3 regions of the Jeotgalicoccus sp. ATCC 8456 genome follow, and region 2 is predicted to be linked to each of the others. Evidence: riboswitches for the same ligand, from Rfam matches in the RefSeq annotation. Region 2 holds a riboswitch; each other region holds the start of a gene.

Region 1 (10,602 bases), 350 kb from region 2:
AAAGAAATATTGCTATGGTCTTCCAAAACTATGCCTTATATCCCCATATGAGTGTGGAGAAAAATATTCTCTATGCATTAAAGCGTAATGGAGTATCTAAAACTGATAGAGAAAATCGTTTAGAGAAAGTTTTAGCAATGCTGGAATTAGAACAGTATAGAAAGCGTATGCCTAAAGATCTTTCTGGGGGTCAGAGGCAAAGAGTGGCTTTGGCTAGAGCAACAGTGAAGCAATCAAATTACTTTTTACTAGATGAACCCTTATCAAATCTAGATGCAAAACTAAGAGTAGTGGCTCGTAGAGAGTTATTAAAGCTTCATGAAGAATTTAAACAGACTTTTGTCTATGTGACTCATGACCAAGTTGAAGCGATGGCACTTGGAGATCGTATCGTCGTTTTAAATAAGGGTGAAGTTCAGATGGTAGATACGCCTTATAACGTCTATCATCAACCAAGGAACTTGTTTACAGCTCAGTTCATTGGTTCACCACCAATGAATATTCTTGATGGTTTTGTTAAAGATAAGCAGTTCTGTTTCGATGAACAATCCATAGATATTAGTAGTATCAATGGAGTGGGCAAAGAATTAGAAGGTAAGAAAGTATATCTCGGTATTAGACCGGAAAATATGAAGATTAGTGAAAATGATGATGGGGACATCAAAGGGAAAGTCATTTTTAGAGAAAATTTTGGAGCAGAGGTCGCTCACACCATTCAAATTGGTGCAACAGAAATTATTGTAATGTCTAACACAATCATTAATCAAGACGAGGTGTCGGTTATCGTTAATCGAGAACATGTTCACTTCTTTGATAAAGAAACAGAAACAAACTATAAATATTTGATGGAGGATTTATAATGAATATTTTACTTAGTACAAACGCATTTATTACTACTGGATTTAAGCCACTAAAAGAATTACTAGTTGATTATGATACATTCGATTTTGGACTTGAACTGTTCCCGAATTTTGAAGATAAAAGATTTAAAGATGAATTAGCCGAAATTAAATCGCTAATCAAAGACAGACCCTTGTCCATGCATGGTCCGTATTTTAAGGTGGAGCATAGTGCAGAGAAAGGTACAGATGCTTATAAATATGCCATAGACCAGATTGAACAAACCTTAGAAATCTGTGAAGACTTAAATATCAAGCATCTTGTTTTTCATCATAATAACAAAAAAATTACTGATGAGAATAAAGCTTCATCAATAGTTGAAAGTCAAAAAAATCTTCATGAATTGGATGACATTTGTAAAGAATCTGATGTTGAAATCCTCGTTGAAAATGCAGGGGTCTATGCTAAAAATAATGTACTATTTGATGAAGAAGAATTTATAAGTATGTGTAAAGAAGAGGGAAATAATCTACTTATCGATATTGGCCACGTTAATGCTAATAACTGGAGTCTTGAAAATATTATTTCTTCTTTAAAGGAGCAAATTACGCATTATCACTTGCATAATAATGTTGAAGGGAGAGATGATCATAATAGAATTCATGATGGTTCATTAGATTTTGAAGACTTTGTTAAATTGTATAATATGTATACACCAGAAGCGGACTTAGTTCTTGAATATAACTATGATCTTGGTAATGATATAAGTGCAATAAAAGAAGATTTGGACTTCTTATATAAAACTTTTAAGTAAGACTTTTAAACAACATGCTGTGTTCTCTTATTTTCTTATAAATAGACTAGAAATAATTTGCCATTTATACTATAGTAAAGTGTATTGATTACTTATGCCGACATAGTTTAATGGTAGAACACAGCCATGGTAAGGCTGCAATACGAGTTCGATTCTCGTTGTCGGCTGTTTCAACCAACTCTACAAGAGTTGGTTTTTTTGTTTAATTATTTGCAAAAGATTGTACTAATCGATAATGTTAAATAAAGAATGAAATTTGGAGGTTATGATGACAACACTCACTCTACAAGAAGCAATTTTTACTGTAAGTAATCTTAGAACCGAACTCGCTAATGAATATGAGAAATTCAGTACAGAGTACCGAGTGCCTATTTCGGTTAACAATGAAAAAATTGATCATGCAGATAAGCTTTCTAAAGTTAATGAATCACTAGCTAAAGTAAAGCAATTGAGAAATGATTTAGTAACTTTAAAAACAGCAATTCACCACAAAAATTCTACAGCTACAGTGGTTCTTGACGGCACTGAAATAACCGCATCTAGTGCCTTAGAGTCATTGAAAATTGAACGTGGTATCATCAACAATATAAAGAACAATATTACTTTTGGCTATGGTCGTGAACGTGTTAAGACTATATCTGGGGTAGGTATTGTTGAAGAGGGTATCATCAATGAAGATGAGATCAAAGAATATCTGTCAGAACTTGAAACACTCGTTAACAAAAAATCAATCTTAATCGATAAATTTAACAGTACTGAAACGATTGACGTCACACTAACAAGCATATAAGTCATGTATTGGTAGAAAGAGACCTATTTTAAATCGAGAATTTGATGGATTACAATTTACGTTTTATTTATCTGTTACGATTTAAGAATTCGAATCAAACGACTGATGGACAATCATAGTGATGATTATCTCTTTCGATGGAGTTTCCCTCAAAAACTTTTGGGTGTTAAGTTTTGCCTTTTTGCTCACCTACAAATTAAATAATAAAGACTAGGGGTGCACTTTTGTGCTGAGAGATGAACAATCGACCCTTTGAACCTGTAGGTTAGGACCTGCGATAGGGAAGTCTGTGTCGATAAACTTTGGCAACATGGTATTTATGGACTCGGACCGCTCATAAGGTTCGGGTTTTTATCTTGTTTAGTCAAAAGGAGAAATTGATATGTTTACAGATCGATTATGGACACGTGTAGAAGGAATTTGGAAATCGTATTTAGACCATCCTTTTGTGATGGGCTTGGGTGATGGATCTCTTGAAATTGATAAGTTTCAACATTGGTTAAAACAGGATTATGTGTATTTAGTTGAGTATGCACGCTTAATGGCGATTGGTGCAGAGAAGGCACCGGATTTAGATACTATGAATTTATTTGCTGAGTTGTTACATGGAACGTTGTTTGGCGAGATGGAGCTTCATAGAAGTTTTTCAAAACGATTTGGAATTTCAGAGGATGCGCTATTAGAAACTGAGGCGGCTAGTGAAAATACAGCATATACCTCATACATGTTGAATCACGCACAGCGCGGTGATGCAGCTGTTGTGGCTGCATGCTTATTGACTTGTGCATGGTCTTATAACTTTATAGGAAATCACTTAAAGAAAAATTATGACCATGAGGATAATCCATATAAAGAATGGGTGGATATGTATTCAGACACAGAGTTTACTGCATTAAATAATACTGCAATGAAGCTGATGAATCGTTTAGCAGAGGGTAAACCTGAGCGTGAATTGCTTGTCTTAGAGGAAATTGTGGTGAAAACAAGTAAGTACGAGTATATGTTTTGGGAGATGTGTGAAAATAAATCTAATTGGGATGTTATACAAGGAGAGAAATGACTAGGAAATTAATTATTCATAATAATAAGTTTTCTAAATTGTTAAGGGTCTGTAAAACATGTGTATTCCATAATTTCTTTGGGGTAAGGTAGGACTAACATCACGATTCAGTCTGAAAACCTATACTACTTTAAGGAGAGGGAATTAATTATGAAGAAACTCTTAACTGTTACATCATTAGTAGGCGTATTGGCACTTGCTGCATGCGGAGGCGGTTCTGAAGAAGGTACAGAGGAAGGTACAGAAACAGAAGAATCTGGTACAGAAGGAACTGAAACAGAGACTGAAGGCACAGAATCAGAAGATACAGAGTCAGAAGATACTGAATCAGATGACGAAGGTGAATAGAACATTTGAATATCGGCCGCTGGTAAAAACCGGTGGCTTTTTTTCTTGATGCGAATTATTAAAATTTTGTAAGGGTATCATATATAATATATATAATTCGACATATTATAGGAGCGAAAAGAAGTATGAAAATTGGTGTGATTTCTGATTTGCATATTGATCGATACAATGATGAAAACCTTCAACAGAAGGATTTTACCTTAACCTTGGCAAATGAGGTGAATCGTCAATCACTCGATGTGTTGTTGATAGCGGGCGATATTTCAAACGATCATATGCGGTCTTATCGTTTCATGCAGGCACTGGAACAAATGACAGGCGTTGTGATTTACTTTGTGCCAGGCAACCATGATTTTTGGAATCAATCCGGAGATGATAAGACGACAAATGAGATTCATCAATTTTTCAAAAGCACGAAGTATTATAAAGAAGGCGAACCTGTAGATCTAGGTAACGGCTGGGCAATCGTTATGAATGCCGCTTGGTACGACTATACTTACGCAAGTGACCGCTTTTCCAAAGCGCGTCTTGAAGAGCGGAGTTATTACGGTGGAACATGGCAAGATTTAGTACGTGTAGATTGGGGAAAAAGCGATCCAGAGATATCTTTAGAATTTGCAGAAAAAGCTGCACATGATTTGGAAATGGTAAAGGATAAGAAAATTATTTTAATGACCCATGTCGCAACACATAAAGCATTTAGAGTTCCCATGCCAAACCGCTTATTTGATTACTACAATGCCTTTATTGGTACGTCAGACTTTGACACATTTTATGGGGACTATGATATTAAATACAGCGTTATGGGGCATATCCACTTTCGACACCAAGTTATTGAAGGTGGCGTTAAATATATTTGTGCATGCCTTGGATACCGTAGAGAATGGCGGACAAAAGATATTGTTCATGAGATACGTGATGCCTTAGAAATTATAGAAATTTAAAAAGACCTCCTGAGTCTTTTTATTTTAAGTTTATTTATTAACTTGTCCGAAAAAATATAAGTGATATGAGAATTCTATATCGACTGGTAAAGTCAAAATACCGGTCAATGAGTGCTATCTTTGTCCAGTAAAACAAAAGTACCGGCAGATGAATACGCTCATTTGCCGGTAACACTGTTTATTTCTTTTTGATTTCTTCGTATTTAGCGTACCACTCTGGAAAAACTCGCTTGAAGACGACTGGTTTGAACTCTCCATCAACTTTTTTTACTACAAGTAGTGTCGTAGTACCGTGAGTACAAACTTCACCATCTCCGTTGACAATTTCAAAACCGTAGATGGTCCGCATACCTGTATTTTCTTCTACCCAGGTGCGGACAAAGGCACGATCACTGTATTTTAGTGGTTTGGCATAGGTAATATTGACGTTGTGTACTGGGGCTAAATATCCTTCTCTCTCCATCGCTAAATAATCATAACCGATGTCTTCAATTAGTTTCCGACGTCCGAGTTCAAGCCATTTGATATATGAACCATGATAGATGACGCCCATCATATCAGTATCTGCATACAAGATTTGAATTTCTGTTTCTGCTACATATACACTCATGAAAAATCCTCCTATTAATACATATTAATATTGTATCATTCTAATACTGTAAAAATCTCCTCGACTTTTAGACCGGAAAAATAAAGGTTATGATAGAATGAGGTAACTAGGAATGGGGTAATAATATGAAATTACTAACTTTTATAGATCCAGATTCAGGAGATTGTCGCACAGGTGTACTTACTTCTAAAGGTGTACTCGACATATCTGAAGATTTTAGTTCGATTCAAGAGGTTATGAACCATCAAGGAAAGGCTGAAGCACTGATTGATTTTTATATTGAAGGTGAAGGTGTGGATTTTCTAGAGTATGACAGTCTCACTCTTGGACCAGCTGTTCCTAATCCAGGAAAAATCATTTGTGTTGGGGTAAATTACAAACGCCACGCTGAGGAAATGCAAATTGATATTCCCAAACATCCGATACTATTTTCTAAGTTTAACAACGCACTCACTGCGCATAATAGTACTATAAATATTCCGCAAGGTGTGACTGCAATGGATTATGAAGGTGAGTTAGCGATTATAATCGGGAAGACAGCTAAAAGTGTCAGTAGAGAAGACGCTATGGATTATATTTTTGGTTATACAAATGCGAATGACGTATCGGAGAGAACATCACAATTTAGAACGAGCCAATGGCTAACAGGTAAGACCTATGATGGGTTCTGTCCCGTTGGACCATACATTGTCACCTTAGAAGAACTCGGAGAACCTCATAAATTACGTATTAAGACTTATGTCAATGGTGAGTTACGACAAGATTCTAATACGAATGATATGATATTTAAAAGTAGAAGTTTAGTTAGTTATACTTCCCAGTTTATGACTTTAGAGCCAGGCGATATTATTTTAACAGGAACTCCAGAAGGTGTTGCTTCAGGTTATAAAACAGCAATTAAACCTTGGATAAAAGACGGTGACACTGTAACAGTAGAAATTGAGTCACTCGGTAGATTAACAAATTGTTTTAAAATGGAGTGATAGAAATGCCAGTGTATGGTAAAGTTCACAAACTTTTTGTTGGTAAAGTAAAAACGATTGGTAATCCTAAGGCAGAAGAAAAGATGGATCAAGAATGGCAGACTGGTGCATTCAAAGAAGAGACTAAAGAAGCGGTATTTTTATCGAAAAATGGTTTAGTAGGAGACGAATGTCAGGATAAGAAAAACCATGGTGGTCCTGAAAAAGCTTTGTTTGCTTATGCAGTTAGTCACTACGAAAAATGGCGTGTTGAACTCGCTACTGATGACATTGGACCTGGTGGCAATGGAGAAAATATTGCTGTCTTGCACATGGATGAAGAATCGGTATGTATTGGAGATATTTACGAACTGGGTGAGGCAACCATTCAAGTTTCGCAACCTAGAAGACCATGCTGGAAGCCTGCTAGACGACATGGCGATATTGAACTTGCTAAAAAGATAGAAGATAGTGGGCGGACAGGTTGGTACTTTAGAGTACTTAGAGAAGGTAAAATCAAAAAAGACGATGAATTTAAGTTATTAGAACGCCCAGCACCGGATTGGACGATTGCTCAGATGAATGAGGTGCTTTACCATAACCGCGACAATATTGGCTTACTAGAAAATCTTAGAGATCAAGAATTCGCACCAGACAGTTGGGTTAAAACAATCAATAAAATATTAACAGGTGAGGAAATTGATGAGTCACCAAGGTTGTATGGACCGAATATATAAAAATTCCCACATAACATTTTTTAACATGTTGTGCGGGAATTTTTATTGTTAATTTACGGATTGTGCTTTAGGTGTCTGATCATCAGGGTTATGAGTAGGATCTAGTTTGCGTTCTAAGAACCTTAAACCGAAGTCGATAATTATAGCGATAAGAGCAATAGGAATGGCGCCTGCCAGAATGTAGACAGTACCTTCTGTTGCATTTGTCCCTCGGATAATCAAATCTGTTAATGTAGGGGCGCCAATGAAGGAGCCGATCGCAACGACACCAATTGCGACGACGAGTGCAATTCTAAAGCCACCGATAATTACTGATAGGGCAAGTGGCAATTCAATTAGGCGGAGTACTTGATTTGAAGTCATACCCATACTTTTACCAGCATCAGTAATATTTTTATCCACATTGGTAATGCCTGTATAGGTGTTTTTAATAATCGGCAATAGTGCATATAAGAATACTGTCATGATCACCGTATTTGTACCAAGCCCCATAACGAGCATTAAGATGGCAATCATCGCTAGAGCAGGTATGGTCTGAATGATGTTAGCAATCGTGATGACCACGCCTGAAAGTTTAGAATACCGCGCGATAAAAATCCCAATCGGTACGCCGACAATCGCAGCAAAGAGGACACCATATAGACTCATGAGTAAATGGTCCATGAACAAGCGGAACAAGTAAGGGAAGTTATTGGTGAAATAGTTAAAGAGTTCAACGATTAAATTTTCTCCCATTATTCTTCCTCCACTTCAAAGTAATTGTGTTCATCTAAAAATTCTTCTGCAACAATAGCAGGCTCGATGCCTTCCTCATCAGCACGGTAGTTGAGTTCTTGCATTGTTTCAGTTGAAATTGTATCTTCTAAACGAGTTAAGGCTTCGTCAATGACGGGATATTCTTCGATAATGTCATATGTGGCAAAAGGTGATGCATCATATGGTGGGAAGAATTGTAGGTCATCTTCTAAGACGACTAAATCATAAGCTGGGATACGACCATCTGTTGTATAACCTAGAGCGAGGTCAAGGCTCCCTGTATTAAGGGCTTCGTAAACTAAGCTAATTTGCATGGCTCTCATAGTGTCAAAACCAAAACCATATGCTTCTTGGAAGGCTTGATAACCATCACCAGGTCTGTTAATCCACGAAGTATCAACGCCTACATTGAATTCATCTGCATATTCAGCTAGATCAGAAGTAGTTTCAAGACCATACTCATCTGCAGTTTCCCTAGTGACCATGAAGGCATAAGTATTATCGAAGCCATAGGAGTTATAAAATTTCATGTTAAATCGTTCTTTAAAAATGTCTTGTGTTAAGGCCATCGCTTCATCTGGATCGTTAACTGGATCTTCATTTAAGGTTCCGGTTAAATCTGTACCGGAATAACGGGTACCAGAGATTTGGGCATCTCCGGTTAAGAGGGCGTTATGTTGAATTGTTGAAGAACCAAGGTTGTTTATCATAGTTGGCTCTATTTCACCGTCACTATAATGTTCGATCATTAAACGAACCATATGTGATGTAATTTGTGATTCGGTTGTAGTCATTGATGTAATAGTAATACCATCGCTCGAGCTACTACTTAAACCAGGTAGACTGCACCCGGATAAGAAGATGACCGACACGAGCATGAGTGTAAATAATCGTTTAATCTGTGTCATATAATCTCTCCTATCTGGATACTTTTAGTCCTTTTGGTGTAACCCATTTTTCTGTGAGTGATAAACAAAAATCAGCAATTAAGGCGAGGACTGTGACCATAATCGCAGCACTGATTATTAATTCAGGTTGATAGGTATTTAGGCCATTGAAGACAAAGTCGCCTAGGCCTCCTGCACCAATATAACTCGCTAGTGTTGCCCATGATATGACGTATACAGATGATAGGCGAATACCACTTAAAATCAATGGTGTAGACATCGGAACCTCTATTCGTCTCATTAATTGACCGCGGGTCATACCCATACTTTTCGCTGCGTCCATAATGTTAGGATCTATATTTCTCACACCAATGATTGTGTTGTTTAAAATAGGTAAGAGAATATAGGCGCTAAGAGCAATAATCGCGGGTATTCTACCTACACCAAACAAGGGAATCATCAAAGCTAAGACAGCCAGAGTTGGGACAGTCTGTAAGACGCCTGCAGTGGTTAAGACCCACCCAGCTAAACGTTTAGTGTTGGCAATCATCATGCCAACTGGTACAGCAATTAGGATGCCTATGACTAGGGAGATTAATGAAATATAAAAATGTTCCCAAGTCTTAAGCATCAGATCTGCGCCATTTACTTCTAAAAATTCCATCATGATTGCTCAACTCCTAAGGGATTACTTTCATCTTCCTTGCTTTCTCCCCAAATCGTGTCATAGACAATATCTACTAAGTTCGAACGGGTAATGAGTCCAACTAACTTGTTGTTATCATCGATAACTGGAATATTTCTAATGTTACGTTTCAAGATAGTGCGTACAGAATCTTGAAGTTTAGAATCTACACCGATTCGATAAACGTCGCGATTCATTAGGTCAACAAGATCCATGCCTTTTCTGTAACCATCATTAATATCTTCAATATCTACAAAACCAAGTAATTTTTTCTGATCATCTGTTACTAGGATTGTATCGATACGCTTTTCTCTCATGAGTGTTATACAATCATTGATTGATTTATCTACAGTGATACTAATCGGTTGAATCATGGCATCTTGTACTGTTCTCATATTTGGACGATCTTGAATGAGGCGGCCTTCACCAATGAAATCACGAACAAAGCCATTAGCAGGATGTCTTAAAATTTCGTCAGGCGTATCAAATTGGACGATTTTACCGTGACTCATGATAACGATTCTGTCAGCGAGCTTGATTGCTTCATCCATATCATGGGTAACGAAGATAAATGTTTTGCCTAATTTTTTCTGTAATTCTTTAACTAAATCTTGTAGGGTGTCACGCGTAATAGGGTCTAGCGCGCCGAAGGGTTCATCCATCAGGATGATGTTTTGTTCAGCTGCAAGTGCTCTGACAACACCGATACGTTGTTGCTGACCACCTGAGAGTTCGGAAGGATAACGGTCGAGATACTCTTCTGGTAAATCGACTAGTTTGATTAGTTCTCTCGCTTTTTTGTCTTTATCTTCATCGGACCATTTTAATAGTCTGGGGACTAAGGTGATGTTTTCTTTGATAGTCATATGAGGTAAGAGTCCAATTTGTTGAATCACGTAACCAATGCTACGACGAAGTTCAACAGGATTTTTCTTAGAAATATCCTCACCATTTATTGTGATTGTGCCTGTTGATGGTTCAATCATGCGATTGATCATACGTAGAGCGGTTGTTTTACCACTACCACTCGTACCAATAAAGGCAATAAATTCACCCTCATTAATATCGAGTGAGATATTGTCGACGGCTTTCTTGTTACCGCCATAAGTCTTTGAAACATTCTTAAAACTGAGCATAATCTATCTCCTTTTCCATAATTAAAAAGTTGA
Region 2 (10,602 bases):
TCCAAAAAAGTCGTCAAAAAATAACTAAACGATTATGCCTTAAATAAAGAAAACAGCTACAATAAAAAGAGATAATATCATACTTGGCTGGGAAGATCTTAATATACCATAACCTGAGTATGTGTAATAATAAGAGACGATCTGAGATTGCGATAAGCAACACGAAAAAATGTGATGCACTACCAAAAAGTGAACTTTTAGATTTAGTCTGATTTTAAGGTGTGTTTCCTGAAATGCTCAAAGGGGGACATGCCTATTAATTTTGTCTCGTTTCTAGACTTATTTAATAATTAATGTACTCACTGAATACATAAACTACTGCTAGTGATTGTATCTTCCATAATAAGTTGAGGAAGGGATGAAGTGAGAAATTAATAATATTTACAAAAAGGCCGCATAGAAAAACGATACGCCGAAGCTTATCACCGTTGATGCGTGTTAATTATAATTTATGGTTAATGAATATAGACCTAATATCTGATTGATATTAGGTCTTTTTTTATATTTACAATTTATTAGCCATTAATTCTGCTTGTTCGACTACATTATCCACTGTAATTTTTTAAAGTTTAGGTGAGTATTCATTACTTGAACAATCATAATAAATAAAAAGATTTGTATAAGTACTAAGTTTAGTCAGTTGGTATATCTTTGCCTGTATTACCTGAACTAATCGAAATACGATTCCAGGTATTCACTTGATTTATGAGCAAAACAAAATCAATATATTCTTTTTCTGACAAGTACTTTCTTACATCTAGGTACTCTGTATCAGAAATTCTATTTTCTGAAATTATAGTTACTTTTTTTGCAAAGTTTAAAAGTGTTTTTTCTTTCTCACTAAATAATTTATTATCCGTATTTAGTTTCAAAATACAGTCAATACGATTCTGATCAATTTTCTTCTTAGTAGCTTCTTTATAATGCATCTCAATACAATATGAGCAACCATTTAAAAGAGAAATATACAGTTTTACTAATGGTATAAATTTTCTATCTAACTTAATTTTATTTACATATCTTTCCTGTTGGATGACATTCTCCATACCGTCAGGGGCTACCTTAAAGTAATTAATTCTATTCTTTAAGTTCATTAAACTACCGACTTTTATAGTACCTTTGGATAAAATCTTCCCCATTCTCCCACTCCTAACTGCAACACTTGTTGAACTTTTGACTATAGAGTATATTTAAATTAATTGTATTTCAATACTTTGCCTTGAAGTTCAACATAATTTGATTTTTGTTGCTAGGAGATGAATAAAATAAAGTATTCTAACAATCCATCAGTTAAAAACTCTCAGCTATGGCTTTATGAAAGTTTAATTGAACTTATGAAAGATCAATCTTTTGAGAAAATAACAATTTCTGAAATAACAAAAAACGCAGATCTAGATAGAACAACATTCTACAGAAATTATAATTCAAAACTAGATATTCTCAATTACGGAATAAATTTAATAAAAACAAAGTATGTAAATAGATTGAAGTATGCAAATAAGTTAAATATGAAATATTTATCTAGGGAATTCTTTTCAATTTGTTTAGAAGAAATTGAGTTTCTGAAATTAATTAACCTACATAACTTAACCCCATTCTTATTACTTCAATTCAATCAGTTATTACCTGATATACATTTAGAAGTTAAAGAAAAGTTTAATTTTCGAATAGAAGATACTCATATGGTATATGCTTTATATTACAATACAGGAGGATTTTTAAATATTTTAATGAAGTGGATTGAAGATGGTTGTGATGCATCTATTGACGAACTAGTCGCAAGCTTCTTAGAAATTTGTAGATTTAATATATCAGATTGAGTGATATCATAAGTAAAACCATATCAGGGACTGGTACTCCTGAGAAATTGTTATTCATCAGTCTCAATTTGAATGATTTTAGTGAGTTCTTACTTGCTTAAACTTTTCAGTCATTTAATGTTTCCTGTGGCAGTATGGATGATTCAGGTTAAGATATGATATTATTAAAAAGATGCTTTAGCAGCATAATTCATTACACCCATGACAATTCAAAATTAAGGAAGAGAGTGGTTATTTGTTTGATGAAAATGAGAGAATCATCTTATCAGTCATTGTTTTTGTGTACTTCATATTATTGATTTTGCTGGCTCTGTATATCAACCGAAAGACGAAAACATATGAGGATTATAATGTTGCCGGCAGAACTGTTTCATTCTTCCCTTTAATCCTGACATTTATCGGCACCGGCGTCGGGGGATCGACCTTGCTCGGCTACATGGAGAATGGTTACAGCCTCGGGATGGGCCAGCAGTGGATACATATTACTATGTTTATGTGCGTCATCATTTTTGCATTGTTTGTCCTCAATCGTGTCCGAAGTCTTGGAGAGACTTATAAGATGGTCACAATCGGTGACTATACCGCACTGCGTTATGGTGAGAAGACGCGCATACCGACAGTCATCAGTATACTATTTTCATATTGTGCGATGACCGGTATGCAGTTTGTCGCCATCGCGACGATATTGAACGTGACTCTCGACCTGGATGTTACGCTTGGAATTATCATCGGCTGGGTACTGCTCACGCTTAAAACTTATTTCGGCGGACTGAAGACCGTCATATGGCAGGATACTTTCCATGGAATTATTCTTGTGCTCGGTGTTGTCCTGCTGTTTGCATCAGTATTGATAGCTGCAGGAGGCTGGGGTTCGATTGCGGACCGGGCCGCATCTGCCGGTGAAGGCGATATGCTCAGCGTGATGAATATTACACCGGGTGAGATAATGATTTATCTTCTCACGCTTGCAGTCTTCCAATTTGTCAGGCAGGATCTCTGGCAGCGGGTCTGGGCAGCCGACAGTATAAAAATAGCAGGCAGCGGATATATTATTTCCATGATCGTCGCGGTAACGATCGGTGCGGTTGCTGTCGCCATCGGCGTACTCAGCCGCTACGGCCTCGAGCTTGGAAATATTGATCCAGTTCTCGTCTATTACGGAGTCGTAGGTGAAGTATTCCCTTTTCCGCTGGTCGTCTTTATGATTGTCCTGCTGCTCGCAGCCGTCATATCCAGTGCGGACTCTTTCCTTCTGGCAGGGTCGTCTTCGCTCGTCAATGATATCATCAGACCGAACTTTTCACACCACGGTGATAAAATGATGCTGTTATGGAGCAGGTTGTCGGTATTGATTATATCCGTCATTGCGCTTGTGCTGGCACTTACCATTCCTGGAATTGTCAATCTGATGGTGACCGGCACGGCGATGACAGTCTCAGGTTTGTTTGCACCGGTAATCTTAGGCATGTTCTGGAAAAAGGTGACGACGGCTGCTGGTCTTGCTTCCATGTGGAGCGGACTGATTATCGCCGTCCTCTGGCAGATTGCAGGACATCCTTTCGGTTTGCATCCCATCTTCATCGGGCTGCCGGTGTCTGTGATTATACTGCTTGCAGTGACATTCATCACAAATGGTAAAGAAACAGCCAAAGCATAAAAATTATATGCAATCAAAATAGCAATATCATTAATTGATAGACAAAGGGTTCAGTGTTTGAGATCATCATCTCGAACACTGAACCCTGTTTTTAATCACCTGTGTCTGTTCCTTGCTGTAATTTTTAGATGGTTATTTACTCTCCTTACGTTTACTTCGCCAGTAACCGTAAGAAATCCAAATGGCTGCGAGCGTCGTCATCCAGGCTGTAACCAGGATGATGTCGTTAAAGATAGACTGATGGGCTGCTTTTTTAGCGAAAAACATTCTGGGTCGGTTCATAGTGACCAATCGTTTCACGTGTTCGTCCATATTCATGACGACCAGATGAAATTTTATGCTGTTTTGTGGTTATCTCACAAAGATAATCAATATAATGGTAAAATTTTCGAAGTGGCAGCAGGAAGAGTCGCTGAGAACTTCTTTGGTTCTAACTAAGGCTACTGGGATAAAGATCTTACAGTAGAAAAATTATTTGAAAATGAAGAAGCTATTCTAAATCAAGATGGATATAAGAGTTTAGAAAATACTGTTGATTTATCGAAATGAATGACTGAATATAACACGGGCTGGTAGTATATATACGAAGATACCAAGGTTTGAAAATTACATTTAAAGTCGTTAGACTACATTAATTTAGAAGGATTATTCTGAAAACTCAAAGTGACATTCAATCAAATTGTTAAACGTCCGCATCGAAAAATGATAAGCCGAAGTGTATCATAAGTAATCCAGGAACTAGATTTGATTAGGACAAGAAAACTTGTTATATACTCACCGCCCTAAATTGTTAGAATGGTGAGTTAAGTATCAAGACACAATGAAATTTCTCAAATTATAAGTCTTTAAATTTTATCTTATCACTTTCTCTATTTTTATTTATCAAATCCTCTATATATAATCCCATAAGTACTACAACTTGAAATAGGATTAAACTAGCACCAAAAGTGAGTGACACTAAATGGTATAGATAGGGCTGTAGAAGCTATCAAAATAAGGCTTGGTAAATCCATTTATTCATCTGTTTGTTTTTAACAAAATAAACTTCTAAATGGCCGAAAGATATACCTATTAATAAATATACTATTATATAATTATTCACTTTCTGAACCCTGATTTCTTTTTTGACATTGGAATGAATAATTAAATTTTCTCTGTCTGCAGAAAAATGATTTATATAAGCGAAAACCTGAGTCTCAGCTGTTAATGTTTTTTTTGTGAGTTTTGACTTCATCCTCGCTTACCGGGATATTAATAAGCAATTCAGCCCTTATAACCTTCGTACTTGGGGATCGGGGACATAAGTTCTCAAAAGTTATTATTTTTTCTGGAGATATTTATGTCCCAGCCTCAATATGAAAACACAACGTAAAATTGAGATGTACCTATGAATCATTCAGCTTAATACTTATCGAGTTCCAGCATTTCTCTAAACGTTTCACCGTTATAATCTCTTCTAAAAATGCCGCGTTTTTGCATTTCCGGAATGACTAAGTCGACAAAGTCTTCAAGACTTCCTGGGAGTGTTGGAGGCATCAAGTTAAATCCATCTGCGGCACCTTCATTCATCCATCTTTCTAATTCATCGACAATTTCTTCAGGCGTGCCAATGAGTGTTAAATGTCCACCTCCAGCGTTGAGATAACCGAGTAGTTCTCTGACTGTGGGATTTCTGTCTTCTATAATTTCTAAAACAGTTTGATAACGTCCAACAGGTCCTTTGAATTCTTCGACTGGCGGCAATTTTGGTACTTTTTCGTCGAGTTTCCATGATTTTGTATCTTGCTGAATAAAGAATTCGAGCTGATTAAGTGCAGTATCAATTGGAAGTAGGTTGTCTAATTTTGCTTTCTTTTCTTGCGCTTCTTCTCTTGTTTTACCCACGTAAGTCACTAGTCCCGGAAATACTTTGATATAGTTGTCTGGACGACGGCTTTCTTTTATGGCTTGATTTAATTTTTCACGATAAATATTTGCTTGTCTTAAATTCCAAGAAACTGAATAGACAGCATCAGCATATTTCGCAGCCAGTGCAACACCTTCTTTTGAAGCCCCGGCTTGCATAGCCACTGGCTTACCCTCTTTTCTTAAAGGTAAAGTTAGCGGACCTTTAACTTGGAAGTTTTCACCATTGTGATTGAATGGCTGAATATTCTTATTTTTAGTAATTGTGTTATTTTCTTTATCTGGCTTGTAGCTTTCAATTGACCACGATTCAAATAATTTATTCATGACTTCAGCAAATTCATCCGCTTTCTTATAACGAACGGCTCTCTCAGGCAATTCAGGTATACTGTGGTTTTGTGCTTCGCGGTCGGTCATTGATGTCACTAGATTCCATCCCATGCGTCCTTTTGTTATGTGTTGCAATGTGAGTAACTGTCTTGCTGTGGTAAATGGGTTATTAAATGTACCTGAAATAGTTGAAACAAGTCCAACGTTATCTGTGACTTTACTCATAGCAGTTAATGCAATCATTGGGTCAAAATAACTCGCTGGTAATTCTGTTGGACTATCTGCGGGGAAGGCTTGTGAATCTGCGAAAAATACGGCATCAAATTTTCCGCGTTCTGCAATTTTTGCCAGATTTTCATAATATTCAATTGTCGTGAATTCATTGACACTCGAATCGTCTTCTAACCATGCTGCCTGATGGTGACCCACACCATACAATAAAATTCCTATATTTAACTGTTTAGAATTATTCATAATATATACCGCCTAGTTCATAGTAAGTCCGCCGTCTACCGTGATGTTTTGCCCTGTAACCCCATCTGCTGCCTCAGAACAAAGATAAACAACCATATTAGCAACGTCTTGTGGGGTTGTTACTTTTCTCAATGGTGTGGACTGTGCGATTAAATCAAATACTTCTGGTGTTGTGACTGCACTTGCGTCTGTTGTTTTCAGTAAACCGCCAGAAACAACATTTGCTCGGATACCATACTGTCCAAGTTCTGCTGCAACGTTTCTGGTGAACCCAATTAAAGCAGCTTTTGCAGTGGTGTACTCGTGATATGGTACTACAGGATTTTGATATAGATTAGTTCCAATACTAATAATTGCACCGTCTTTACGTTCTAAAAACTGTGGTATTACACTTTGTGATACGTTGAATGCAGCTTTTAGTGTCCCGTCTAACTGTTGCTCGTAATCTTTATAAGTCAAATCTTTGAATGATTTTTGAGCGGTTGGATCAAATTTAAAGTTAACGAGTGCATTGTTTACAACAACATCAATCTGTCCGAAATGTTCAGTTCCTTTTTAACTAACTGCTCAACTGCTTCACGGTCTGTAATGTCCGCTTGAATCGCAATGGCTTGTGCTCCAATTTCGTTTTTTAACTTCTCTGATTCTTCTTTACTGTTGTTGTAGTTAATTATGACATTAAAACCTTTTTCACTTAGTGCTTTTACGATATAGCTACCAAGTCCTCTTCCACTTCCCGTTACTAAAACTGTCCTTGTCAAATAAATCACTCCTATAATTTTTTAGAATAAAAAAATACGCAGCCTTCATAGGAAAGTTACGTACCGAGAGTAAATTATATGCCCGCAAAGACATAGATATACAACTGTATCGATGTAACACTTTCCTACGCCAGTTTTAACTGGATCAGGTTCAAAGGGTCTGAGGTTACCCTCATCTCAGTTTATAAAAACGCCCCTAGTGCGAATCTATTCTATTTAACATCATTGTATTACTTTACGAAGATACGTCAAGTAAATCACAAATTATGTGAATTGGAACAAACACAATTCAAATTCAATTCTGTAACTGTACTGCTATCTAGTTCCTATATGATTGAGTAAATGTTAAAAGATAGTTATCAGTATAATTAAAATATAATTTTATTTGCAATATTTAACTTTTTAGAGTAACTTGAAGTTATTGATTGGAAAATTAAATAGTTAAGACCACTGGAAGTGTCTTTGAAAAAGGCTGAGATTAAAGTGTAGACTTTGGGATTCCGGGAACCTGATACAGTTCATACTGGCGTAGGAAAGTGGCGAAAGTAATATGTGTTGATGCATACTTGCGCTGTTTTTCTATATAGAAAAACAGCGCTTTTTTATATTAAGGGGTGACATAATGCTTATTGCAATTACACATTTTAAGATATTAATTTCCAAGGACATTGTTCATTTCAATACGATTTCATCCTGTATCGATTATCTTTTACTTCGTACACCCATGTCCGACAACGAGTTATCATCTTTCCTTTGTCAGCTTATTCAATCAGGTTTCCCTAAAGAAAAAATCATCATTCATACTTCGACTAAATTGCTGGAATCTTTTCGTTTAACTGCCATCCACTTTAGAGAAAACGATCCAACTGCATTAACGTATAAAAAAGAACATCCGGATATTTCAGTCAGCATGTCTGCTCATTCACCTGAATCTGTCAAGAAAGCACAGGACAATCATCTCGACTTTGTATTATACGGCCATATATTTGAATCGAGTTCAAAGAAATTTTTGCCACCGCGTACACATCAAGAAGTACGTGATGCACTGTCTTATGATATTCCTGTGATAGCACTTGGCGGTATCAATTTAACAACTATCAATCAATTACCGACAGGATTCAGTGGTATCTCGGCAATTTCTGCATTTATGGATGCTTCACCCAATCAAATCACCAGGTTAAAAGAAAAAGGTCAAATATTAAATTTGATGTAAGCAAATGCTCCATAGCTTAGACATTATAAAGTGGTTAATACACTTCCCAGCTGTCGCAGTACTTAAAAATCTATCACTTGAAAGGATGAAACAATATGCAGTGCACCGTTAACGGAGAACTCCATTATTTTGAAACGGATATTACCATAGCTACCCTGCTGGACCACCTGGATGTAGATGATAATCGTATTGTAGTGGAACACAATGGGGAATTGATAAAAAAAAGTGTATTTAAACAACAAGAAGTGAAAAATAATGATCGACTTGAATTATTAGAATTTGTAGGAGGCGGATAATATGTTAGAAATTGGAGATTTAAAATTTAACTCAAGGCTATTTTTAGGTACTGGAAAGTTCTCAGATGAGAAAATACAGGCCGCTGCAATTGAAGCGTCAGGTACAGAAGTGCTGACTTTCGCTGTCAGACGTATGAACTTATTTGATAAAGACCTGCCCAACCCGCTGGCAAATATTGATTTAAGAAAATACACGACATTTCCGAATACAGCAGGGGCGAAAACAGTGGAAGAAACTGTACGCATCGCAGAAATCGCAAGACATGCGGGTGTCTGTGACATGATTAAAGTTGAGATTATTGGTGATGATAAGACATTACTGCCTGACCCAATTGCGACATACGAAGCGTGTCAAATACTGCTGGACAAAGGTTATACAGTCTGTCCATATATTTCAAACGATGTCGTGCTTGCAAAAAGACTCGAAAGACTTGGTGTTCATGCAATCATGCCGCTCGCTTCTCCTATAGGTACGGGACGCGGTATTAATAATCCATTGAATTTAAGATATATTGTAGAACAATCCAGCATCCCTGTTATTGTGGATGCAGGAATCGGTTCACCCAAAGATGCGTGCTATGCTATGGAGCTGGGTGCAGATGCGGTATTATTAAACACCGCTGTATCGAATGCCAAAGATCCGGTTAAAATGGCAGAAGCGATGAAGCTTTCAATTGATGCAGGGGTACTGGGTTATGATGCAGGACGTATTCCGGTTAGGTATTCTGCACAGGCCTCAAGTCCTGCTGAAGGACTGGAGTTTCTTTAATGGAGAGATACGACAGACAAATGAAGTTTAATGAATTTGGAGAGAATAGTCAAAAAAATCTGATGTCAGCCACACTAATGGTGATGGGCGCCGGTGCACTTGGAACACACGTTTCTGAAATGCTTGTGCGTATGGGTGCAGGTAAACTCATCATCATTGATATGGATATTGTTGAAATGACCAACCTGCATCGTCAGGCTTTATATACTGAAAAAGATGCAGAAGATATGACGCTGAAAGTTAATGCTGCCAAAGAAAAATTGTGTCAGATAAACCGTAATGTTGAGATTGTACCGATCAATGCAGAAATAAATTCCAGTAACATCTCCGCAATCTTAAGAAAGTATCAGCCGGATATTGTAATTGACAGTATGGATCATTTTGAAATTCGATTTCTGATTAATGAAGCCTGTCATAAGCTTGATATCCCCTGGGTATATGGTGCTGCTGTAGGCAGTAAGGGAAGTGTGTACGGGATTGATTTTAAAGGACCTTGTTTAAAGTGTTTGATGGAGACTCTGCCATCGACAGGGGAAAGCTGTGCAATCAACGGTGTGCTTCCTCCTGTAATTTCCCTCATTGCCAGTATGGAAGTTTCTGAAGTCATTCGTTATTTATCAGGAAAAGGTTTTTCCAAGCAGCTCATTACTGTAGATACTTTTAAAATCGGCTTTCAAACGATAAATATAGATGAATTAAAGAATGAAGACTGTGTAGTCTGTAAGAATCGGATATATGAACAGTTGAATAAAAATATGCTGGCCACTGTACAATCTAATTGCGGAAGTGTATATACACTCAGGTTCGACGAATCGGTTTTCAATCAGGAGCTGCCCGGTAAAATTATCAGGGCAAGTGCGTTTGTTAAGTTATTGACTTATAAAAAATATAAGCTGACCTTATTTAAAGATGGCAGAATGAATGTTCATGGCATCTCTCGAAAAGAAGAAGCCAATGCTTTATATCAAGAAATGATTGAGAAACTGAGTGAATATCCTGTATAAATATAGTGTGAACTATCTCAAATAGATGAGTTTTTTATGGTGTTTTAGAAATAATAGACAAAGCATTAAAAAGGCATCAGTTATTTCTATAGGGTGTTGAATTAGGTGAAGATACGGTAATCAGAAGGAACTATTTATTACAAATTTCGGTGGAACGTTAAGAGAAAACCGCATCATAAAGTGATACGCTGAAGCTTATCATCGTTAGTGCGTGTTTCCTAAAATTATTTATGATGATTTGAAGCTTATCACGAGTAGTGGGTGTAAGGGATAAATTAAATCACAATTGTAATGAAATAGAAAAGCGGAGATTGATACCAATCTCCGCTTTTCAGTGCCTAAAATCCCTAGAACTACGTGCTCAAATACTACG
Region 3 (10,602 bases), 440 kb from region 2:
TTGGACCATGAGTGACTATCGCCCCTTTAAAAATAACTGAGGTTTTATCTTCCTTATCATGAATATCCATTAAAGTAGCTGAAAATTTTGCTGGTGTGTTGGTCGGTCTAGTAATTGTCACCATCATATCAAGTTGTTGATCTTTTAATTTGGTGAGCACTGATGATAGATGACTGGAGGTCACAATCTCAATAATCCATGGTTCCTCGCCTTCTTCTAAGTTAATGATGACACCATCTAGTACTTCTGGAACGATAAAATTCTGTTCTTGAATAATTTTTAGATCAATCACCTTAAATGATTTCATTTTGATTACCCCTTCATAAAATACAAATTATCTTTTTTCGTATGCTAAAATTTACTATTTTTGAATTCTTGCTATATTTTAAGTGGTCTTTTGTCATTATTGTATATTATTCTAAGCGGAAATGAAATTATTGCTTTTTGCAGAATATTTCATCCTCACTTACATTGGTAACAGGAAGGGTGGTGAAATAAGATGATGAACAAAGTATTGCTTGTCGGTGAACTTATTAGCAACAACGTCATTGCGAAAAATGCCCAAGGTAGTGTCAATGCATTTATTATTGCTACAGTTCGTGTGCCGAAAGATAGTCGTCGTGAAAAAGAAGTACATTTTCTTTACTGTAAAGCCTTTGGAAAGAGTGTACCAAAAGTATTAGAAATGACAAATATAGGTGACATATTATGTGTCAGTGGACAGTTAGCAACCACTACAACTACAAGTGATGATGGTACTAGAGAGTACCGCATGGAAATTTGGGTAGAGAGTGTTAAACAAGTGCCTGAAAAGATTCAAAATCGTACAGATATTTCTAATCCATCTCGGTTGATTGAACAAGCAGTCAATCACTACAACATCCAAGACGCACTCGGTGAACAGTACGTACATACTATAACTGAGTCAAAACAAGCCGCAAATACTGATAGAGAAAAGCAAATTGAAGTGATTCAAAGCATAGTTGAAGAAGCAGAAATTAAAACAGAAGAAAGTAAAGACAAAGAGAAAGTACTCGCTTAATTATACCCCACTTATAATGCACCAATTCATCTCACTCACAAAGCATATCTAATGAGCTGCTGCGGCTCATAGATATGCTTATTTTTATGATATAAAATATTCAGATTAATGAAATCTAATTGTATTAAACTGAACTTTTTGTAATATGATTGTAAAGAAACGATTAAATTTTTAAATTGCTGTAACCTATGTAATGACTTTTTTCCCTATAATAAATATCGTTAATGAAAAAGAGCGGCCAGTATTGGTAAAAATGAATTAAACATTATGGAGGAAATATTCTTATGAAAAAGGTTTTAGCATTTGGAGCAGTTGCAGCAGTTTCAACTACTATTGCATATTCGGCAGAAGCGGCGTCACACACAGTAGAATCAGGTGACTCATTATGGGTACTAGCAGAAGAGAACAATGTAACAGTTGAATCACTTAAAAAAGATAACAACTTAACTTCAGATATTATCGTTCCTGGTCAAGTATTAGAAATTGATGGAGATATAAAAACTGAAGCTAAAGAAGAAACATCTGACAAAGACAATAAAGAAGTAAAAGATAAATATGTAATTGAAGCAGGTGACACACTTTTTGATATCGCTGTAGAATTCGATGTCTCTGTAGCTGAACTTAAAGAATGGAACAACCTATCATCAGATATTATTTTTGTAGGTAAAGAATTAGTTGTTTCCGCTGATGCAGCACCAGATGCAGCAACTCCAGTTGCTGAACCAGCAACTGAGGTGGAAGAAGTTGAAGAAACAACAACTAATGCGCCAGCTGAAGAGGTTCAAGAAGAAGAAGTTCAACAACAAGTACAACAACAACAGCAGCCACAACAACAAGCACAAAGTACAAATACAAATAGCGGCTTAAACTGGGGTGCTTTAGCAGCTTGTGAATCTGGCGGAAACGCGAGTGTCGTAAGTGCTAATGGTCTATATCACGGCCTATACCAGTTTGATGCTCAAACTTGGCAGTCAGTAGGTGGTTCAGGTGTTGCTTCACAAGCATCTGCTGCTGAACAAACACAAAGAGCACAAATGCTATATGATCAAAGAGGATCATCACCTTGGCCTGTATGTGGTTCAAGACTATAAGATAAAATCAACATCGGCACTCCTATAGTGTCGATGTTTTTTTGTGGTAAAATTAAGCCAATAGATTAAGGAGGGTTCAGTATGCTTGAACTGGTGAATTTATCTAAACATTTTGGCAAGGTTAAAGCAGTCAAAGACGTATCGTTCACTCTATATCCTGGAGAAGTTTTTGGTTTTATCGGACCGAATGGAGCGGGGAAATCGACGACAATTCGTATGATTATTGGTGCTTTGGAACCAACGAAAGGTGATATTCTTTTCAATGATAAAAATATTAAGGAAAATAAAAACTATATTGAAAAGATTGCATACGTTCCTGGGGATGTCAATCTGTGGGGAAACTTAACAGGTGGTGAGGTCATCGACTTCATGATGGCTGCTAAAGGCTATCATAACGATGACAGAAAAGCGGCATTAATTGAACGTTTTAGATTAGATATACATAAAAAATGTAAGACGTATTCCAAGGGAAATAAACAAAAGGTTGCATTAATTAGTGCTTTTCTCAGTGATGCAGATGTATTTATCTTTGATGAACCAACTACTGGTCTTGACCCATTAATGGAGCGAGTGTTTCATGAAGAAATCATCAACTTAAAAAATAATAACAAGGCCGTCTTATTATCGAGCCATATTCTTTCTGAGGTTGAAAAGCTTGCGAATCGTATTGCTATAATCAGAGACGGTAAAATCATAGAAGCTGGTACTATGAATGATCTTAGGCACATTACTCGAGTAGAATATATCATCGAAACTGATGATAATATTGATGCGTTAAAACATCAAAAATTTATTCATGATTTTTCATCTGACAGTGATGGTTACCATATGTTCATCGATAATAATGATATTCCTCAGTTTTTAAGATATTTGAAGATCTATAATCTCAAATCATTAAAAACAACACCACCAAAACTTGAGGATATCTTCATGAGATATTACGAGGATGCAAAATGACATATTTTAGATTGATCGGACGTAATGTGCGTTTTCAGGTCTTCTTATGGCTTCTGATTTTATGTGGTATCTCACTGTCGATACCCAGTGTATTTAACACACTATATGGGACTGAAGAAGAACGCTTAGGTATGAAAATGACCGTTGATAACCCTGCAATGGTGGCCTTAATTGGACCGATTCCAGAGGGGGATTACACATCACCGGTAATGTTTGCGCACCAAATGTTGTTAATTATGGCAATCTTCCATGGTCTGTTTAATATTTTAATCGCAAACGGAATTGGGAGAAAAGCAGAGGAAGAAGGTTTAACGGAATATATTCTAACGACAGGTACGAAGAAATCGACGATCATCAGTTCACAAATCATGTTAGGTATCATAATCAATATACTTGTCTGTTTTATCCTAGTTGTCGGATTACAACTTATCAATGTTGAAGGATTAAGCTTACCTGGAAACTTATATTACGCACTAGGTCTGAGCTTATTTGGACTCTCATTCTTTGTACTGACGCTTTCTTTCGGACAATTATTCCAAAGTGCAGATCTAACATTTGGTCTGACACTCACCGTTCTCCTTGCTTTATACCTGTACAGAGCAATGACGGATGTGGTGGATACAAGATTTTCTGTATTCTCTCCTTATCACTGGTTGTCTCGTATAGAAGCCTATGGTATAGAATCATCTGGACTATGGCTCATGCCATTCTCAATCGTCATTCTATTAGTGGCCTTAAGTTACGTATTGTTTTACAAGCGTGATTTAGGAAGCGGTTATTTTAATATCGATAAAAAACCGAAGGAAAGAAAAATCTCAAGCTACTTTAGATTAGCCTTCATCAATAGTAAGGTCTTGATGATGTCATGGATGGTGGGTCTCTTTATAGTTGGTTTATCTTACGGTTCTATTTTTGGAGATCTTGATCAAGTCATCGGTCAAAATGATATGCTTAAAGCCGCATTTGAAGGTCAAGATGGCACCATGTTTTTTATAAATTTACTATTTATAATCTCTGCACTAATTGCGACGGTACCTGCCTTAATGGTGAATGGTAGATTTTTAATAGAAGAAAAATCAGGACGTTTAGAGATGATGAACGCGGCGACGTTAAATAATAGAATTTCACTTACAACGGCATATTTAATACACTGGTTTTACGCGAACTTAGTGGGTATACTGAGTTATTTACTGACCTTAGTTGGAATGTATTTAGCTAGTATTAATGTGACAGGACTAGAGCTCACAGAAGTCGATTACATTAAAGGACTTATTAATTACAGTGCTGCAATGGTATTTATTATAGGAGTCTCTTCATTACTCATTGGTATATATGCTAGACTTCATATATTTGTCTGGATATATCTGGCATATATATTCTTGGTTAATTATTTAGGAAGTTTGATTGACTTAAATGAAAACTTCTTAAAACTGAGTCCATTTTATTACTTGAGCGATGTTCCTATAGAAGGTTTAGATGAGTTAGCAGTTGTAATTGTTACAAGTCTAGGTATTGTGATGATGCTTATCGGTTTAATATGTATAAGGAAACGGAATCTTCTTTGACACTAAAGTACAATGTGATACAATACATTTAAATAACATTTACCACTAGGGGCGCCAATTGGCTGAGATAGTGAAAACTTGTCCCTTTTTACCTGATCCAGGTTATGCTGGCGGAGGGAAGTGCGAATAAAATGAATACAGCATTCGTTTTGATAAGCCCACTTCTTTTCAGGAAGTGGGCTTATTTTTTAGGAGGAATCTAATAATGACTTTACCAACTGCGTTAACAATAGCTGGAACTGATCCAACAGGTGGGGCAGGTGTCCCTGCTGATATCAAGGCATTCTCATCAAGAGATGTATACGGCATGGCTGTTATCACCTCACTTGTTGCACAAAATACATTAGGCGTTCAGGATGTCTATAACGTACCGATAGATTTTATCGAAAAGGAACTTAAGAGTGTTTTTGATGATCAAGTGCCAAAAGCAATGAAAACGGGCATGATTGCTGAAGCCGATATGATGACCTTAATTGCAAAATACATAAGAGAATATGATATTCCTTATGTCATGGATCCTGTGATGATTGCAACAAGTGGGGACCGTTTGATGACCGCAGCATCGATGGATACGCTCATCAATACACTCATTCCGCTCGCTGATATTGTGACACCAAATCTACATGAGGCAGAGGCAATTACAGGACAGAAGATAGAAAACACATCAGATATAGAACATGCTTTAAAATTCATCGTTGATGAAATGGGGGCCAAAAGTGTCATTATTAAAGGTGGTCACTTAGACGGCGATGCGACAGACTATATGTATGATGGGGAGCGTATTACGACACTATCCAGTGAAAGAATCGACACAGATCAAACACATGGTACAGGATGTACATTTTCAGCGGTACTTACTGCAGAGCTCGCTAAGGGTAATACTAAGGAAGATGCGTTTAAAACAGCGAAGGCGTATATAACAGATGCTATTAAACATGCACCTGGTATCGGGCAAGGTAGTGGGCCGGTAAATCATTTTTCATATAAAGGAGAATAACAATGATTGAACTCTTAAGACGCATTAATCCACTCGTTCTATGTATTACCAATGATGTAGTAAAACCATTCACTGCAAATAGCCTACTTGCACTCGGTGCATCACCAATTATGAGTGGCGAGAAGAAGGAGATGGCTGACATAATTAAGCATAGTGGCGCTGTACTCATCAACATAGGAACTTGTAGTGAAGATAAAATCGAACTCTATGAAACAGCGGCAAGAGAAGCGAATCAGAGTCAAGTACCTCTGATTATAGATCCTGTTGGATATGGTGCTTCCACTTTTAGAAGAAACGTCATCAACCATATATTAGAAAACCATAAGGTCGATTTAATTAAGGGAAATACAGGAGAAATTATGGCCTTAGCAGGTTTAGATGTTGAGTCTAAAGGCGTGGACTCTATTGCAGAAGGTAAAGCAGAAGAAATCGTTAAAGTTGCCTATGATAAATTAAAGGTGCCAATTTTGGTAACCGGTGAGACCGATGCATATACCAATGGTGAAACGATTATTTCTATGAACAATGGTCATGAATTCCAAGAGAAAATTACAGGATCAGGCTGTGTTTTAGGTGCAATTTGTGCATCATTTTTAGCAGTCGACCGAACCCAAGATGCTATTGTTAAAGCAGTGAGCTTATATAACATTGCTGCAGAACAAGCTGCTTTAAGTACGTCAGGACCAGGCATGTTTCAAGTTCAATTGATTGATGAAATGTATAAATTCTCTGAAGCGGACTACCAAAAATCTAAGGTGACTGTGCATGAATAGATCGGTATTAAGGTTATATCTCATCGCTTCATCTTCGAGCTTTAAAAACCCTTTAAAAGATTTAGAAACTGCCTTTAAGGCAGGAGTGACGTGTTTTCAGTTGAGAGAAAAGGGAGAAAATATTAAAAGTGGCGAAGATTTAATTCAATTTGCGATGGAAGTAAAAGACCTGTGTCAAAAATATAAGGTCACTTTTATAATTAATGATGATGTAGAGCTTCAGAGAATTGTAGACGCTGACGGTGTGCATGTCGGGCAAGCTGATATCAATCCTAAAGATTTACCAGCATTCTTAAATAATAAAATCATCGGCTTATCTGTCGGTAATTTAGAAGAACTAAAACAGAGCGATTTGAGTCGTGTTGATTACTTGGGATGTGGGCCTGTTTACCCGACCAGTTCTAAAGATGATGCTGGTCAAGCCATCGGTTTATCTGGGTTAAAGGAAATTTCAAAAAAGACAACCTTGCCGATAGTGGCTATCGGTGGCATTACTGTAGATAATTTTAAGTCTTGTTTGTTGAATGGTGCAGATGGGATTTCTGTGATCTCTGCAATTACTCAGTCAGCTAATATTGACCAAACAGTGACACAATTTCTCTCCTAACCTTGTGAAAAATTAACCATTTACATTGAAATTGGTTTTTATACACTTCAATATATGGTACAATCTTTTTTATGCAAGATATTATTTGAGGTGAAGAAATGATTAAAAAATGGCTATTTCCTGCTTCTATGATTTTAGTCTTATTCCTTGCAGGATGTGATTATTCTCAAGAAGAGAATAGAGACGGCTTCTTCTATAACACATTAGTTAGCCCAATGGATTCATTATTACATTGGCTAGGAGATAACTTAGATTACAATTATGGTTTAGCAATCATTATTATTACATTGATTGTTCGTCTAGCAATCTTCCCGTTCATGATGCGTACATACAAGAATCAGATGATGATGAGAGAAAAAATGAAGATCGTCAAACCTGAGATGGAAGAAATTCAACAACGAGTTAAGGTCGCTACGACTCAAGAGGAGAAGATGGCGGCACAGCAAGAAATGATGGCATTGTACAAAAAACATGATATCAACCCCTTAAATATGGGTTGTCTACCGATATTAATTCAAATGCCAATCGTTATGGCCTTATACTTTGCACTTAGATTCCCTTCAGAAGGTGGGATTGAAGCACACCCAGAGTTCCTATGGATGGACTTAACGCAAACAGACTACTTCATGGTTGCAATTGCAGGTATTGTATATGCAGTTCAAGCATGGATTTCAATGAGATTTGTACCAGAAGAACAACGTCAACAAATGAGACTATTTATGTTTATTTCACCGTTGATGATTATCTGGATTTCAGCAATTTCTCCTTCAGCCTTACCATTATATTGGGCAGTTGGTGGTCTATTCCTAATCTTCCAAACTTGGGCAGGTAATACTTTCTATCGTAAGAAAGTACATGAAGAAATGGCACCAATTATTGAAGCACATGAGAAAGAAAAAGCTGAAAAGGAAAAACGCTTGAAAAACTCAAGAGTTAAACCTAAGAAAAAACGTAAAAAATAATTGTTAAAATAAGAAAGCCGATGTATGAATTATAATTCATACATCGGCTTTTAGTGTTATAGGATTGGTGATATGAGATTGGCTAAGCCTTCTTTTAACTTAATCCATAAACCTCTATCATCATACTTTTCTTCAGTTAATATTTCACAATACTGAATATCATTTTCGAATATGAGACGATGCTTTTTAGCTTCTTCCTTATCATACATAAATGCATTGACTTCAAAGTTTAAGATAAAGCTTCTGTTGTCAACATTAGTCGTACCCACAGATACAACTTCATCATCAATAATAAACACTTTTTGATGTAAGAATCCTGGTTGATACATGTAGATATTTGCCCCCATACGCATCAAAGTACCAACATTTGAATAAGTTGCCCAGTAAACAAAGGGATGGTCTGGGAAGCTTGGAATCATGATGTATACTTTGATCCCTGCTAGAATGGCAATTCTTAAAGCTTCCATTATTGACTGATCTGGAATGAAATATGGAGATTGAATATATATCGTATCTTTCGCGTTATAAATCATTTTTAAGTAGCCATATTTAATTTGTTGATAGTTCTCATCTGGCCCACTTGAAGCAATTTGCATCGTCGTGTCACCAACAGATGGTAGCTCAGGAAAGAATCGCTCAGTATTGTGCATATTATTGCGTGTATCATGAGAGTTCCAGTCTAACATGAAACGAATCTGTAAAGATTTCACGGCATTACCTTCGATACGTAAGTGTGTGTCACGCCAAGCACCCATTTTAGGACTCAGCCCGATGTACTCATCACCGACGTTTGACCCGCCGATATAACCGATACGTCCATCGATAACCACAATTTTCCTATGGTTTCTGTTGCTGATACGTGGGTTGATGAGTGGTAGTTTGCTAGGGAAGAAAGCCTCAACTAAACCGCCTTGCTCTCTTATATCAGAGAAATTTCTTAAAGATAAAGACCGTGAGCCTATATCATCGTATAGTATTCTCACAGAGACGCCTTCTTTTTGTTTCTTTAAAAGTGCTTTATACAAACGGTTCCCAATACCATCGAGTTTGAAGATGTAATATTGGAAATGAATGTGATCTTCTGCATCATCTATATCTCTGATCATTTGGTCAAATTTGTCATTCATGTTGGTATAGGTTGTCACATCATTGTTACTTGTGACAAAGGACTGGTTGTTATAAAGGAGCATATGTATTTGTTTTTTATGCTTCTCTGCGGTGCTATTAGAAAAGGATAGGTGATTCTCTCTGATTTCCTCTAGTTGTTCACTGACTAAGTGTTCGAGACCAACCTTATCTTTTTCATCTATTTTAAATATTTGTTGTCGATAAATCGTTCTACCAAAAAGTATATATAATAAGAAACCGACAATCGGTAGGAAGAACAGGACGAGCATCCAAGCCCAAACACTTTGTGCACTACGTCGTTCTAAAAATATTAGACCAATGGCGAGTAAGAAGTTTACAAAAAATATAATAGCAGTAATAACTGTAAACACCACTTGGTCCGTTATATAAATGTCTGTAAACGGAATATACATGCTTGAATCCCTTTCTAAAAAATAATATAAAATAGTTTTGTAATAAGTCTGTAATATTTTCTCTCTGAAAAGTATAGATAATTATATTATAAAGAAGTACAATAAAGTTAGCTATAAAAAGGGAGTGTCCATATGCGCAAAAACGACACAAGTAAAGTTAAGGAAGTCGTCCAGATGCTGCATGAACTCGGCGTGAAGGTCTCATCTTCGAAATCTCGTTTTGAAATTATGAACCGTATTGCTAACAAGGAACAACTTAGACTGAAAGAAAATAATATTTAAAAGAAAACTGCTGTAGATGCATAACGCCTCCACAGCAGTTTTTTATTTTAATTTTGGACCGGATAGGTGATGGAAGTACATACTTAAGAGTACACCAACTGCGACCATGTTCGACCAAAGTCCACTACCACCATAACTTATAAACGGTAAAGGTAATCCTGTAATTGGTACAAGCTGAATCGTCATACCGATGTTCTGGAAGATGTGGAAGACCAAGAGTGCAATATAGCCGATTATAAAATAAGATGCAAAGCTATCAGTCGCTTGAAAAGCCATACGAATCAAATGCATAATCAACATAAATAAAATCAGAATTACAATAGTTGATCCTATGAATCCGAACTCCTCGCCGATAATCGTAAAGATAAAGTCTGTGTGATTTTCTGGAATATATATAATACCATCTGTATAACCTTTACCAGTAATTCCACCTGAACCAATTGCAATCAGTGAATTGGTCAATTGGAAGCCACTGTCTGATTGGAAGGCCTCAGGCGTTAACCAAGAATAGATACGCTCAAATTGATAGGGGTGAATACCTAAGTATTTCTCAAGAATATCTGGACGGTAAAGTATGCCTAAGATTAATGCAATTCCAGTCGTTGCAGCAACAGTAAAAGTTGGAATGATGAGCCACCAACTAATACCGGATACAATGACTAAGCCGAGGAAAATTGCAATCATCACGAGTACAGTACCCATGTCGTTTTGTAGGAGAATTAAGATCATCGGCAACACTGAAACTAAAATTAATTTGAGCAACAATCTTAGATCCATGGCCAGTG

What was found. A riboswitch is a leader RNA that binds a small molecule or an ion and turns the genes downstream of it on or off. The one in region 2 is predicted to bind thiamine pyrophosphate.
Region 1: linked by a shared signal. The riboswitch ahead of tenA (thiaminase II) and the one ahead of JEM45_RS07410 (3-oxoacyl-ACP reductase) in region 2 are both predicted to bind thiamine pyrophosphate.
Region 3: linked by a shared signal. The riboswitch ahead of thiD (bifunctional hydroxymethylpyrimidine kinase/phosphomethylpyrimidine kinase) and the one ahead of JEM45_RS07410 (3-oxoacyl-ACP reductase) in region 2 are both predicted to bind thiamine pyrophosphate.

What each region holds. Positions count from the first base shown of each region.
Region 1 is NZ_CP066224.1:1,782,300-1,792,901, forward strand. It holds gene JEM45_RS09230 (ABC transporter ATP-binding protein) at 1-860, shown strand, start outside; gene JEM45_RS09235 (sugar phosphate isomerase/epimerase family protein) at 860-1,654, shown strand; tRNA gene JEM45_RS09240 (tRNA-Thr) at 1,751-1,821, shown strand; gene JEM45_RS09245 (hypothetical protein) at 1,923-2,444, shown strand; TPP riboswitch at 2,647-2,745, shown strand; gene tenA (thiaminase II) at 2,827-3,504, shown strand; gene JEM45_RS09255 (hypothetical protein) at 3,655-3,852, shown strand; gene JEM45_RS09260 (metallophosphoesterase) at 3,978-4,796, shown strand; gene JEM45_RS09265 (acyl-CoA thioesterase) at 4,975-5,406, opposite strand; gene JEM45_RS09270 (fumarylacetoacetate hydrolase family protein) at 5,532-6,389, shown strand; gene JEM45_RS09275 (MOSC domain-containing protein) at 6,395-7,105, shown strand; gene JEM45_RS09280 (ABC transporter permease) at 7,154-7,840, opposite strand; gene JEM45_RS09285 (osmoprotectant ABC transporter substrate-binding protein) at 7,840-8,769, opposite strand; gene JEM45_RS09290 (ABC transporter permease) at 8,780-9,415, opposite strand; gene JEM45_RS09295 (betaine/proline/choline family ABC transporter ATP-binding protein) at 9,412-10,569, opposite strand.
Region 2 is NZ_CP066224.1:1,427,772-1,438,373, reverse strand. It holds gene JEM45_RS07435 (carboxymuconolactone decarboxylase family protein) at 633-1,139, opposite strand; gene JEM45_RS07430 (TetR family transcriptional regulator) at 1,257-1,820, shown strand; gene JEM45_RS07425 (sodium:solute symporter family protein) at 2,056-3,477, shown strand; gene JEM45_RS07420 (hypothetical protein) at 3,610-3,759, opposite strand; gene JEM45_RS07415 (NtaA/DmoA family FMN-dependent monooxygenase) at 4,879-6,186, opposite strand; partial or broken gene JEM45_RS07410 (3-oxoacyl-ACP reductase) at 6,199-6,947, opposite strand; TPP riboswitch at 7,053-7,155, opposite strand; TPP riboswitch at 7,390-7,499, shown strand; gene JEM45_RS07405 (thiamine phosphate synthase) at 7,570-8,160, shown strand; gene thiS (sulfur carrier protein ThiS) at 8,256-8,456, shown strand; gene JEM45_RS07395 (thiazole synthase) at 8,458-9,225, shown strand; gene JEM45_RS07390 (HesA/MoeB/ThiF family protein) at 9,225-10,229, shown strand.
Region 3 is NZ_CP066224.1:1,865,858-1,876,459, forward strand. It holds gene JEM45_RS09690 (YwpF family protein) at 1-307, opposite strand, end outside; gene JEM45_RS09695 (single-stranded DNA-binding protein) at 500-1,042, shown strand; gene JEM45_RS09700 (transglycosylase family protein) at 1,327-2,133, shown strand; gene JEM45_RS09705 (ABC transporter ATP-binding protein) at 2,215-3,090, shown strand; gene JEM45_RS09710 (ABC transporter permease) at 3,087-4,655, shown strand; TPP riboswitch at 4,693-4,791, shown strand; gene thiD (bifunctional hydroxymethylpyrimidine kinase/phosphomethylpyrimidine kinase) at 4,858-5,652, shown strand; gene thiM (hydroxyethylthiazole kinase) at 5,655-6,425, shown strand; gene thiE (thiamine phosphate synthase) at 6,418-7,032, shown strand; gene yidC (membrane protein insertase YidC) at 7,131-7,994, shown strand; gene cls (cardiolipin synthase) at 8,051-9,535, opposite strand; gene JEM45_RS09740 (Lmo0850 family protein) at 9,668-9,817, shown strand; gene JEM45_RS09745 (FtsW/RodA/SpoVE family cell cycle protein) at 9,860-10,602, opposite strand, start outside.